3 regions of the Pseudomonas sp. NPDC089407 genome follow, and region 1 is predicted to be linked to each of the others. Evidence: predicted binding sites of a transcription regulator. Region 1 holds the regulator's gene; each other region holds the start of a gene.

Region 1 (3,277 bases):
CCGCCAAGCCCGACAAGATGAAAGGCTGGGCCGTGACCATCCAGTACCAGGCGCAGAAAGACACCGTGATCCTCACCGACCGCGCCAAGGTCGAGAACGAGGGCAACACCACCGAAGGCGAGAAGATCGTCTACAACACCAAGTCGCAGGTGGCAACCGCCGGCCGCGGTGGCAACGTGACCCAGCCACGTCAGCGTATCGACATGGTGATCCAGCCCAAGAAGAAGGCCGAGTAAATGGCAACCCTCAAAGCCCAGCACCTGGCCAAAAGCTACAAGGGGCGCCAGGTCGTGCGTGATGTCAGCCTGTCGATCGACAGTGGCCAGATCGTCGGTTTGCTTGGCCCCAACGGTGCCGGCAAGACCACCTGCTTCTACATGATCGTCGGCCTGGTGCAGGCCGAGCAGGGTCGCGTACTGATCGACAACCTCGACGTCAGTCACCAGCCCATGCACGGCCGCGCCCGCGCTGGCATCGGCTACCTGCCGCAGGAAGCCTCGATCTTTCGCAAGCTGTCGGTGGCCGACAACATCATGGCCATCCTCGAGACCCGCAAGGAGCTCGACCGCGACGGCCGGCGCAAGGAACTGGAAAGCCTGCTGCAGGAGTTCCACATCAGCCATATCCGCGACAACCTTGGCATGAGCCTGTCCGGTGGCGAGCGCCGCCGCGTCGAGATTGCCCGCGCCCTGGCAACCGCCCCCAAGTTCATCCTGCTGGACGAACCGTTCGCCGGTGTCGACCCGATCTCGGTCGGTGACATCAAGCAGATCATCCACCACCTCAAGGCCAAGGGTATCGGCGTACTGATCACCGACCACAACGTGCGCGAGACCCTGGATATCTGTGAAACCGCCTACATCGTCAACGATGGCCGGCTGATCGCCGAAGGTGACGCCGAAACCATCCTGGCTAACGAACTGGTCAAAGAGGTTTACCTGGGTCACGAGTTCCGGCTCTGACCCGGCACGCGCCTGGAGCACTGGCTAAAAGCCCTGAAACCGGGGGTAAAGTTGTTACGTACTCTAGGCAAACGCTACAATTTAAGGCATAAAACTTGCTTGATCTGGCGCCCCGGCGCCCTCGTGTAGTGGATGGCGCATGCGCGCCGGCGAACAAGGTATTAAGCCCCAGCCATGAAACCATCGCTCGTCCTAAAAATGGGCCAGCAACTGACGATGACACCGCAGTTGCAACAGGCCATCCGCCTGCTCCAGCTTTCCACCCTGGATCTCCAACAGGAAATCCAGGAAGCGCTGGAGTCGAACCCGATGCTCGAACGTCAGGAAGACGGCGACGACTTCGATAACAGCGACCCGATGGCGGACAACGCCGAGAACAAGCCGGCCGCCGAAGTCCAGGACAACAGCTTCCAGGAAAGCACTGCCAGTGCCGACAACCTGGAAGACGGTGAATGGAGCGAGCGCATCCCCAACGAGCTTCCGGTCGATACCGCCTGGGAAGACATCTACCAGACCAGCGCCAGCAGCCTGCCGAGCAACGATGACGACGAGTGGGATTTCACCACCCGCACATCGGCCGGCGAAAGCCTGCAAAGCCATCTGCTGTGGCAGCTGAACCTGGCGCCGATGTCCGACACCGACCGCCTGATCGCCGTCACCCTGATCGACAGCATCAACGGCCAGGGCTACCTCGAAGACACCCTTGAAGAAATCTGCGCCGGCTTCGACCCGGAGCTGGATATCGAGCTGGACGAGGTCGAGGCGGTGCTGCACCGCATCCAGCAGTTCGAACCGGCCGGTGTCGGTGCCCGCACCCTCGGCGAATGCCTGTTGCTGCAACTGCGCCAATTGCCCGCCAACACCCCGTGGATGGCCGAGGCCAAGCGCCTGGTCAGCGATTTCATCGATTTGCTCGGCAGCCGCGACTACAGCCAGCTGATGCGCCGCATGAAAATCAAGGAAGACGAGCTGCGCCAGGTCATCGAACTGGTGCAAAGCCTCAACCCGCGGCCCGGCTCACAGATCGAGTCCAGCGAACCCGAGTACGTGGTGCCTGACGTCATCGTGCGCAAGGACAGCGAGCGCTGGCTGGTGGAGCTGAACCAGGAAGCCATCCCGCGCCTGCGCGTCAACCCGCAGTACGCCGGTTTCGTGCGTCGCGCCGACACCAGCGCCGACAACACCTTCATGCGCAACCAGCTGCAGGAAGCGCGCTGGTTCATCAAGAGCCTGCAAAGCCGTAACGAAACCCTGATGAAGGTCGCCACGCAGATCGTCGAGCACCAGCGCGGTTTCCTCGACCACGGCGACGAAGCGATGAAGCCGCTGGTACTGCATGACATTGCCGAAGCGGTAGGCATGCACGAGTCGACCATTTCGCGGGTAACCACGCAGAAATACATGCACACGCCGCGTGGCATCTACGAACTGAAATACTTTTTCTCCAGCCACGTCAGCACCTCCGAAGGCGGAGAATGCTCGTCTACGGCGATCCGCGCGATCATCAAGAAACTGGTTGCAGCGGAAAATCAGAAAAAGCCATTGAGTGACAGCAAGATCGCTGGTTTACTGGAGGCACAAGGCATCCAGGTAGCCCGTCGCACCGTCGCCAAGTACCGCGAGTCCCTCGGCATCGCACCGTCGAGCGAGCGCAAGCGACTGATGTAGCCCCTGAGATGTGCCACAGCGTTTGTGGGGCAGGTGCAAGACCTGCCTCTTTATGCACGGGCAACAAAGGAGAAGCTGTATGCAAGTCAATATCAGTGGACAGCATGTAGAAGTCACCCAGCCACTGCGCGATTACGTGCTTGAAAAGCTCGCCCGCGTGGAGAGTCACTTCGACAAGATCACCAACGTGCAGGTCATCATGAAGGTCGAGAAGCTGCAACAGAAGGTCGAGGCGACCCTGCAGATTCCCGGCGGCGAAGTGGTAGCCAACGCCGAACACGAAGACATGTATGCAGCGATCGACGCCTTGGCCGACAAGCTCGACCGCCAACTGAAAAAACACAAGGAAAAACAGCAAAGCCTGCTGCAAGGTGCAGCTGCCCGCTGATCCCCCTCATCCATGATCCGACTTGAAACCATCCTGACCCCCGGCCGTTCCCTCGTGAACGTGCCGGGCGGCAGCAAGAAGCGCGCCCTTGAAAAGGTCGCCACCGTCATCGCCGAACAAGTGCCGGAACTGGAGATGCAAGACGTCTTCGAAAAACTGGTCGCCCGGGAAAAACTCGGGTCGACCGGTTTTGGCAATGGCATCGCCATTCCGCACTGCCGGCTTGAAGGCTGCTCCGCTCCAGTCAGCGCCCTGCTGC
Region 2 (3,277 bases), on a different contig from region 1:
CTGCTGGAAAACCGCCTGCTCAACGGCCCCGGCGCCAGCAAGGAAACCCGGCAACTGGTGTTCGACCTGAGCGGCAGCGGCTTCACCTATTGCGCCGGTGACGCCCTGGGTGTGTGGCCGAGCAATTGCCCGGCCCTGGTCGATGAACTGCTGGTGCTGATGCAGCTCGATGGCCAAGCCATGGTCGAGTTGAAAGGCCTGCCCGCCATGCCCCTGGCCGAGGCCCTGCAAAGCCATCTGGAAATTGCCAGGGTCACCCCACAGCAACTGCAGGCATTCGCCGACCCTGCACCCGAGCTGCAGCGTTTGCTGCAGCCCGAGTGCAAGGCCCAGCTGCAGGACTGGCTGTGGGGCCGGCAGCTGGCCGACGTGCTGCGCGCCTTCCCCCAGCAGTTGCCACTGGCCAGTTGGCTGGCGTTACTCAAACCGTTGCAGCCGCGTCTTTATTCAATCAGTTCCAGCCCGCTGGCGCACCCGCAGCAGGTGCACCTGACTGTTTCGACGGTGCGCTATGGCGAACGCAAAGGCGTGTGCTCAAGCTTTTTGGCCGACCGTGCGCAGGCGCTTAAGGTGGCGATCTTCCCGCAGGTGTCGAAGCACTTCCGCTTGCCGGAGGACGACAGCGTGCCGGTGATCATGGTTGGCCCTGGAACCGGCATTGCGCCGTTCCGCGCGTTCCTCGAAGAGCGCGAGGCGCGCGGCGCGAAAGGGGGCAACTGGCTGTTCTTCGGCGAGCAGTATGCGGCCAGCGATTTCTATTACCGGGAGCAATTGCAGGCCTGGCAAGCAGCAGGGCACTTGCGCCTGGACACGGCATTTTCCCGTGACCAGGCCGAGAAGATTTATGTGCAGCAGCGCATGCTCGAACAGGGCGCGCAGCTGTGGCAGTGGCTGCAGGCGGGGGCGTACTTCTATGTGTGTGGCGATGCCCAGCGCATGGCCAAGGATGTGGATGCGGCGCTGCGGGGGATTGTGGCCGAGCATGGCGGGATGGATGCAGCGGCGGCTGCGGCTTATGTCGACGAATTAGGCAAGGCCAAGCGTTATCGGCGGGATGTGTATTGAGTGCACCTTGATGGGGAGCGATGCACTTGGAATGTGCATGTGCTGTGCTGGCCCTATCGCCGGCAAGCCAGCTCCCACAGGTACAACACTGCCCTCGAAACTTGTAGAGAACCTTGTGGGAGCTGGCTTGCCGGCGATAGGGCCAGCACAGGAAACAGGATTGGCACACTCCCTGCTTTACCCCAGATACAACAAAGCCCACTGATCAACGGCGATCAACCCGGGCCCCCTACCGTGATGAATACAGGCAAAGGCGCCTGGAGCTTCGGCTCCAGGCGCCTTTTTTTTTGATCGAGGATCGGCTTATGAAGGCAACAGCGAGCGGCGGGCAACGAGAGCGACTGGTCATTATCGGCAACGGCATGGTCGGCCACCATTGCGTCGAGCAACTGGTCAGCCGCGGCGCCCTGCAGCAGTTCGAGGTGCGGGTGTTCGGCGAAGAGCCCCAGCGCGCCTACGACCGTGTGCACTTGTCCGAGTACTTCGGCGGCAGCTGTGCCGAAACCCTGGCCCTGTGCGAACACGATTTCTACAACACCCACGGGGTGCACCTGCACCTGGGCGAAGCGGTGCTGGAAATCGACCGCGAGCGCTGCGAGGTGGTCACTGCCGAAGGCCGCTACGGCTACGACCAGCTGGTGCTGGCCACCGGCTCCTACCCCTTCGTACCGCCGATCGAAGGCTCCAGCGGCAATGCTCGCCTGGTCTACCGCACCCTGGATGACCTCGACGGCATTCGCGCTGCCGCCACCGAGGCGCGCCGTGGCGTGGTGGTCGGGGGTGGCCTGCTCGGCCTGGAGGCCGCCAATGCGCTTAAGTCGCTGGGCCTGGAAGCCCATGTTGTCGAGTTTGCGCCACGGCTGATGCCGGTCCAGTTGGACGGCGAGGGCGGTGCCGCGCTCAAGGCGCAGATCGAAGCGCTGGGCGTGGGTGTACACCTGTCGCGCGCCACCCAGTCGATCAGCGCAGGTGAGGCCTACCGCTACCGCATGAACTTCGACGGCGGCGAGTACCTGGAAACCGACCTGATCGTGTTCTCCGCCGGTATTCGCCCGCAGGATGCGCTGGGCCGTGCCTGCGGCCTGGAAGTCGCCGCGCGCGGTGGCGTGGTCATCGACAACCATTGCCGCAGCAGCGACCCGCGCATCTTCGCCATCGGCGAATGTGCGTCGTGGAACGGCAGCGTGTTCGGCCTGGTCGCCCCGGGCTACAGCATGGCGCGCAACCTGGCGGCGTTGTTGATGGGCGAGGCGGCAGTGGCGTTTACTGGCGCCGACATGTCGACCAAGCTCAAGCTGCTGGGCGTGGATGTCGGTTCGATCGGCGATGCCCATGGTGCCACCCCGGGGGCGCGCAGCTACCGCTTCATCGACGAAGCCAACAGCGCTTATCGCCGCCTGGTGGTGGATGCCAGCGGCAAGCACGTGCTCGGTGCGGTGCTGGTCGGCGATAACAGCTACTACGACACTCTGTTGCAGTACGCCCAGAACGGCATCGCCCTGCCGGCCGACCCGGCCGCGCTGATCCTGCCACAAGGCGGTGGCGCGCCGGCCCTGGGCGCCGATGCGTTGCCCGACAGCGCGACCATCTGCTCCTGCCACAACGTCAGCAAGGGCGCGGTGTGCGCCGCCATCGACAGCGGTTGCAGCGACCTCGCGGCGGTCAAGGGCTGCACCAAGGCCGCGACCGGCTGCGGGGGCTGCGCGGCCCTGCTCAAGCAAGTATTCGAGCACGCGCTGACTGCCCGCGGCGTGGCGGTGGACAAGAGCCTGTGCGAGCACTTCGCCTATACCCGGCAGGAGCTGTATGGCCTGGTGCGGGTAGAGGGCATCCGTACCTTCAGCGAGCTGCTCGAACGCCATGGCAAAGGCCACACCGGCTGTGACATCTGCAAGCCGGCAGTGGGCAACATTCTTGCCTCGTGCTGGAACCAGCCGATCATGGACCCGGCGCTGGTGCCACTGCAGGACACCAACGACACCTTCATGGCCAACATGCAGAAGAACGGCACCTACTCGGTGGTGCCGCGCATCCCCGGCGGTGAAATCACCCCCGACAAGCTCATCGTCATCGGCCAGGTGGCCAAGAAGTACGACCTGTACACCAAGATCACCGGTGGCCAGCGCATCGACCTGTTCGGCGCCCAGCTGCACGAACTGCCGCTGATCTGGGGCGAACTGATTGACGCCGGTTTCGAAACCGGCCACGCCTA
Region 3 (3,277 bases), on a different contig from region 1:
CCAGGCTCTGCGCTGCCTCGCGGTACAGCACCAGTTGCTGGACCTGGCGGGCCACGCCGAGGTAATCCGGGTCTTCGCGCAGCAGGCCCCAGCGGCGGAACTGGGTCATGAACCACATGCCGTCGGACAGGTACGGCAGGTTGGCCCGGCCATGGTCGTAAAGGCGCAGGGCATGCGGGTCTTGCCAATGGTTGCCCAGGCCGTCCTGGTAGTGGCCGAGCAGGCGGGGTTCGATGCTGTCCAGCGTGGTGTCCAGGTACGCGCTGCCGCTGAGCAGTTGCGCAGTGCTGCGGCGGTTTTCCGGGCTTTGTTCGATGAACCGGCTGGCGGCGAGGATCGCCTTGATCAGCGCGCGAGCGCTGTTGGGGTATTGCTCGGCAAAGGCACGGCCGCAGGCCAGGACCTTTTCCGGGTGGTCCGGCCAGATCGACTGGCTGGTGGTCAGGGTGAAGCCTTGACCTTTGCCCGCGGCATCGGCTGCCCAGGGCTCGCCGACACAAAAGCCGTCAATGCGCCCGGCCTGGATGTGTGCGGCCATCTGTGCAGGCGGTACCACTACGCTGTCGACGTCGCGCAGCGGGTGGATGCCCTGGCTGGCCAGCCAGTAGTTCAGCCACATGGCGTGGGTGCCGGTGGGGAAGGTCTGGGCGAACGTCAGGCGTGCGCCGTGCTGGTGCACCAGCCGCGCCAGTGCTTCAGGGTTGGTCACGCCCTTGCGTTGCAGGGCCGGGGACAGGTTGATGGCCTGGGCGTTCTGGTTAAGGCCCATGAGCACGGCCATGTCGCTGGCAGGGACGCCACCGATGCCCAGGTGCACGGCGTAGACCAGGCCATACAGGCAATGCGCGGCATCCAGTTCGCCACTGACCAGTTTGTCGCGCAGCCCGGCCCACGAGCCCTGGCGCTTGAGGTTCAAGGTAAGGCCGTGTTGCTGGGCGAAACCTTGAGTGGCGGCAACAACCACCGAGGCGCAATCGGTCAGGGCCATGAAGCCGATGTCGAGGCTGGGTTTTTCGGGTGCGTCGCTGCCGTTGACCCAGGCCAGGGGCGTTGCTCGGGGTACAGTGTTCACAAGGTTCCTCGCCCGTACTGATAAGGCTGTGGGCTGAACCGGTGCAACCGATGTGCCATTTCCAGCCTCTGGCGTCGGCGCGGTTCCTGTGCAGGCTGTGTGAAAACCTTAAATTTTGAGCCAGCTCCTGCAAAATGCCCCGCATCAACGATGCGGGGCATTTTTCATGGCGTACATTCAGGGCGAACCACGGAATCAGACCAGCCTGTTTCCAGTCTCGATTGATGAGCTCATCCCGGCTGACCACCTGGTGCGTGTCATTGATGCGTACGTCGCCCGAATTGATTTGAAGGTGCTCGGCTTCGACAGGTCAGAGCCCAAAGTGAATGGACGTCCGCCCTACAACCCTGCCGATCTGCTCAAGCTTTACCTATACGGCTACTTCTACCAGATCCGTTCTTCCCGTCGTCTCGAAGCCGAGTGTCAGCGCAATGTCGAGGTCATGTGGCTGCTCAACCGTCTTGCTCCAGATTTCAAAACCATCGCTGATTTTCGTAGAGACAACACGGTGGCGTTCTCCGCCACCTGCCGCGCATTTGTGCAGTTTTGTCGAGGGGCGGGCTTGGTCAAGGGGGATCTCGTCGCGATTGATGGCAGCAAGTTCAGAGCCGTAGCCTCCAATCGCCGCCATGTCAGCATCAAACATCTTAAACGGGATCTGGAAAAGCTGGACCAGCGCATTGCTCGATATCTGGCGAGCCTGGATGAGTCGGATGAGAATGAAAGCGCCGAGAAGATCGATACCAACAAGGTCAAAGAGGCCTTGTCCCGCCTTCAGTCAAAGCGCGCTAACAACCTGACCGGTCAAGCACTGATGGAGGAACTGGGGCTTTCCCAGATTATCGTTGGGGAAGACGAGGCGAAGATGATGCGTGCTCCGCAGGGCAACTTTGCGGGCTACAACGTGCAATCTGCAGTGGATGAAGAGCATGGGTTAATCGTGCACCACGAAGTAACCCAGGACAGTGATGACCGCAGGCAGCTTGCCCCGATGGCAACGGCTGTCCAGCAGGTGCTGGATCAAGAAGACGTCACAGTGACTGCAGATGCAGGTTATTCAAACGGCGAGCAATTCCAGGCCTGTGACGATGCCGGTATCACAGCAATCGTGCCGCTCAACCGAGAAAACCGCTCGGCTGAAAACGCCCTCTTTCCTCAGGCTGAGTTCAAGTACGACCCTGAAACCGACAGCTATCGGTGTCCAGCGGGCCAGGTGTTGATACTGAAAAGTATCAATAAGGGATCGGCTAACTACCACGCTCAAGCATCTGCCTGTGGCGGTTGTGCTCTGAAAGGTAGTTGCACGAGGGCGCGACACCGCACGCTGAAGCGCCATCCCAATGAGGCAGCGTTTGAACGCATGACCAAACGCCTGAATGCCAATCCGGACATGATGCTCAGGCGCAAAAGTACGGTTGAGCATCCTTTCGGCAACTTGAAGCAGTGGGCACTGGGAACCGGGCGGTTCCTGCTACGCCAATTGCAGGGAGCCAAAGCTGAGATGGCGCTGGCAGTGACCAGCTACAACCTGAAGCGAACCATCAATATCCTGGGAACCCGCAGGCTGCTGGAGATGCTGGCCTGAGAGGTATCTCTCGGGTATGTGAAAATATCAATCAGAGATCAGCCCTGGCGGGCTGATCTCTGATTCTGAGTTTTCACACAGCCTGTGTAGGAGCGGCCTTGGGTCGCGAAAGGGCTGCGAAGCAGCCCCAGGGTTTCAGCGCAGGTGCACAAATTGATGGGGCTGCTTTGCAGCCCTTTCGCGACACAAGGCCGCTCCTACAAGGGACCGCGTGAACCGATCAGATGAGTGTACGAAGCAGCTCCACGATTTGCTGTCCTGCCAGCCCCGCGCTGGCTATAATCGCCCCCTCACTCACCCTGAGCCTTGCCCGCCCATGTATACCCTGGCCCGCCAGCTGCTGTTCAAGCTTTCCCCGGAAACTTCCCACGACCTGTCCCTGGACCTGATCGGCGCCGGTGGCCGTCTCGGCCTCAATGGCATGCTGTGCAAGCAACCGGCGGCATTGCCGGTTTCGGTCATGGGCTTGAACTTCGCCAACCCGGTGGGTCTGGCCGCTGGCCTGGACAAGAATGGCGCAGCCATCGACGGCTTCGCCCAACTGGGCTTCGGGTTTGTCGAGATCGGCACGGTCACCCCGCGTCCGCAACCGGGCAACCCCAAGCCACGCTTGTTCCGCC

What was found. Region 1 encodes sigma-54, which starts transcription at its own class of promoters, with help from an activator protein. Its sites were predicted from a motif close to ANTGGCATNNANNTTGCTNT; they were not measured.
Region 2: nirB (nitrite reductase large subunit NirB) is a predicted target of sigma-54. The motif match lies at 1,225-1,244, and genes of this name have one in related genera.
Region 3: ACI2KG_RS09900 (CmpA/NrtA family ABC transporter substrate-binding protein) is a predicted target of sigma-54. The motif match lies at 1,113-1,132, and genes of this name have one in related genera.

Annotation. Positions count from the first base shown of each region.
Region 1 covers NZ_JBJDNB010000022.1:48,387-51,663, forward strand. The annotation lists gene lptA (lipopolysaccharide transport periplasmic protein LptA) at 1-236, shown strand, start outside; gene lptB (LPS export ABC transporter ATP-binding protein) at 237-962, shown strand; gene ACI2KG_RS17705 (RNA polymerase factor sigma-54) at 1,137-2,630, shown strand; gene hpf (ribosome hibernation-promoting factor, HPF/YfiA family) at 2,710-3,018, shown strand; gene ptsN (PTS IIA-like nitrogen regulatory protein PtsN) at 3,031-3,277, shown strand, end outside.
Region 2 covers NZ_JBJDNB010000036.1:43,374-46,650, forward strand. The annotation lists gene ACI2KG_RS23575 (molybdopterin-dependent oxidoreductase) at 1-1,065, shown strand, start outside; gene nirB (nitrite reductase large subunit NirB) at 1,371-3,277, shown strand, end outside.
Region 3 covers NZ_JBJDNB010000010.1:11,392-14,668, forward strand. The annotation lists gene ACI2KG_RS09900 (CmpA/NrtA family ABC transporter substrate-binding protein) at 1-1,072, opposite strand, end outside; gene ACI2KG_RS09905 (IS1182 family transposase) at 1,239-2,657, shown strand; gene ACI2KG_RS09910 (quinone-dependent dihydroorotate dehydrogenase) at 2,974-3,277, shown strand, end outside.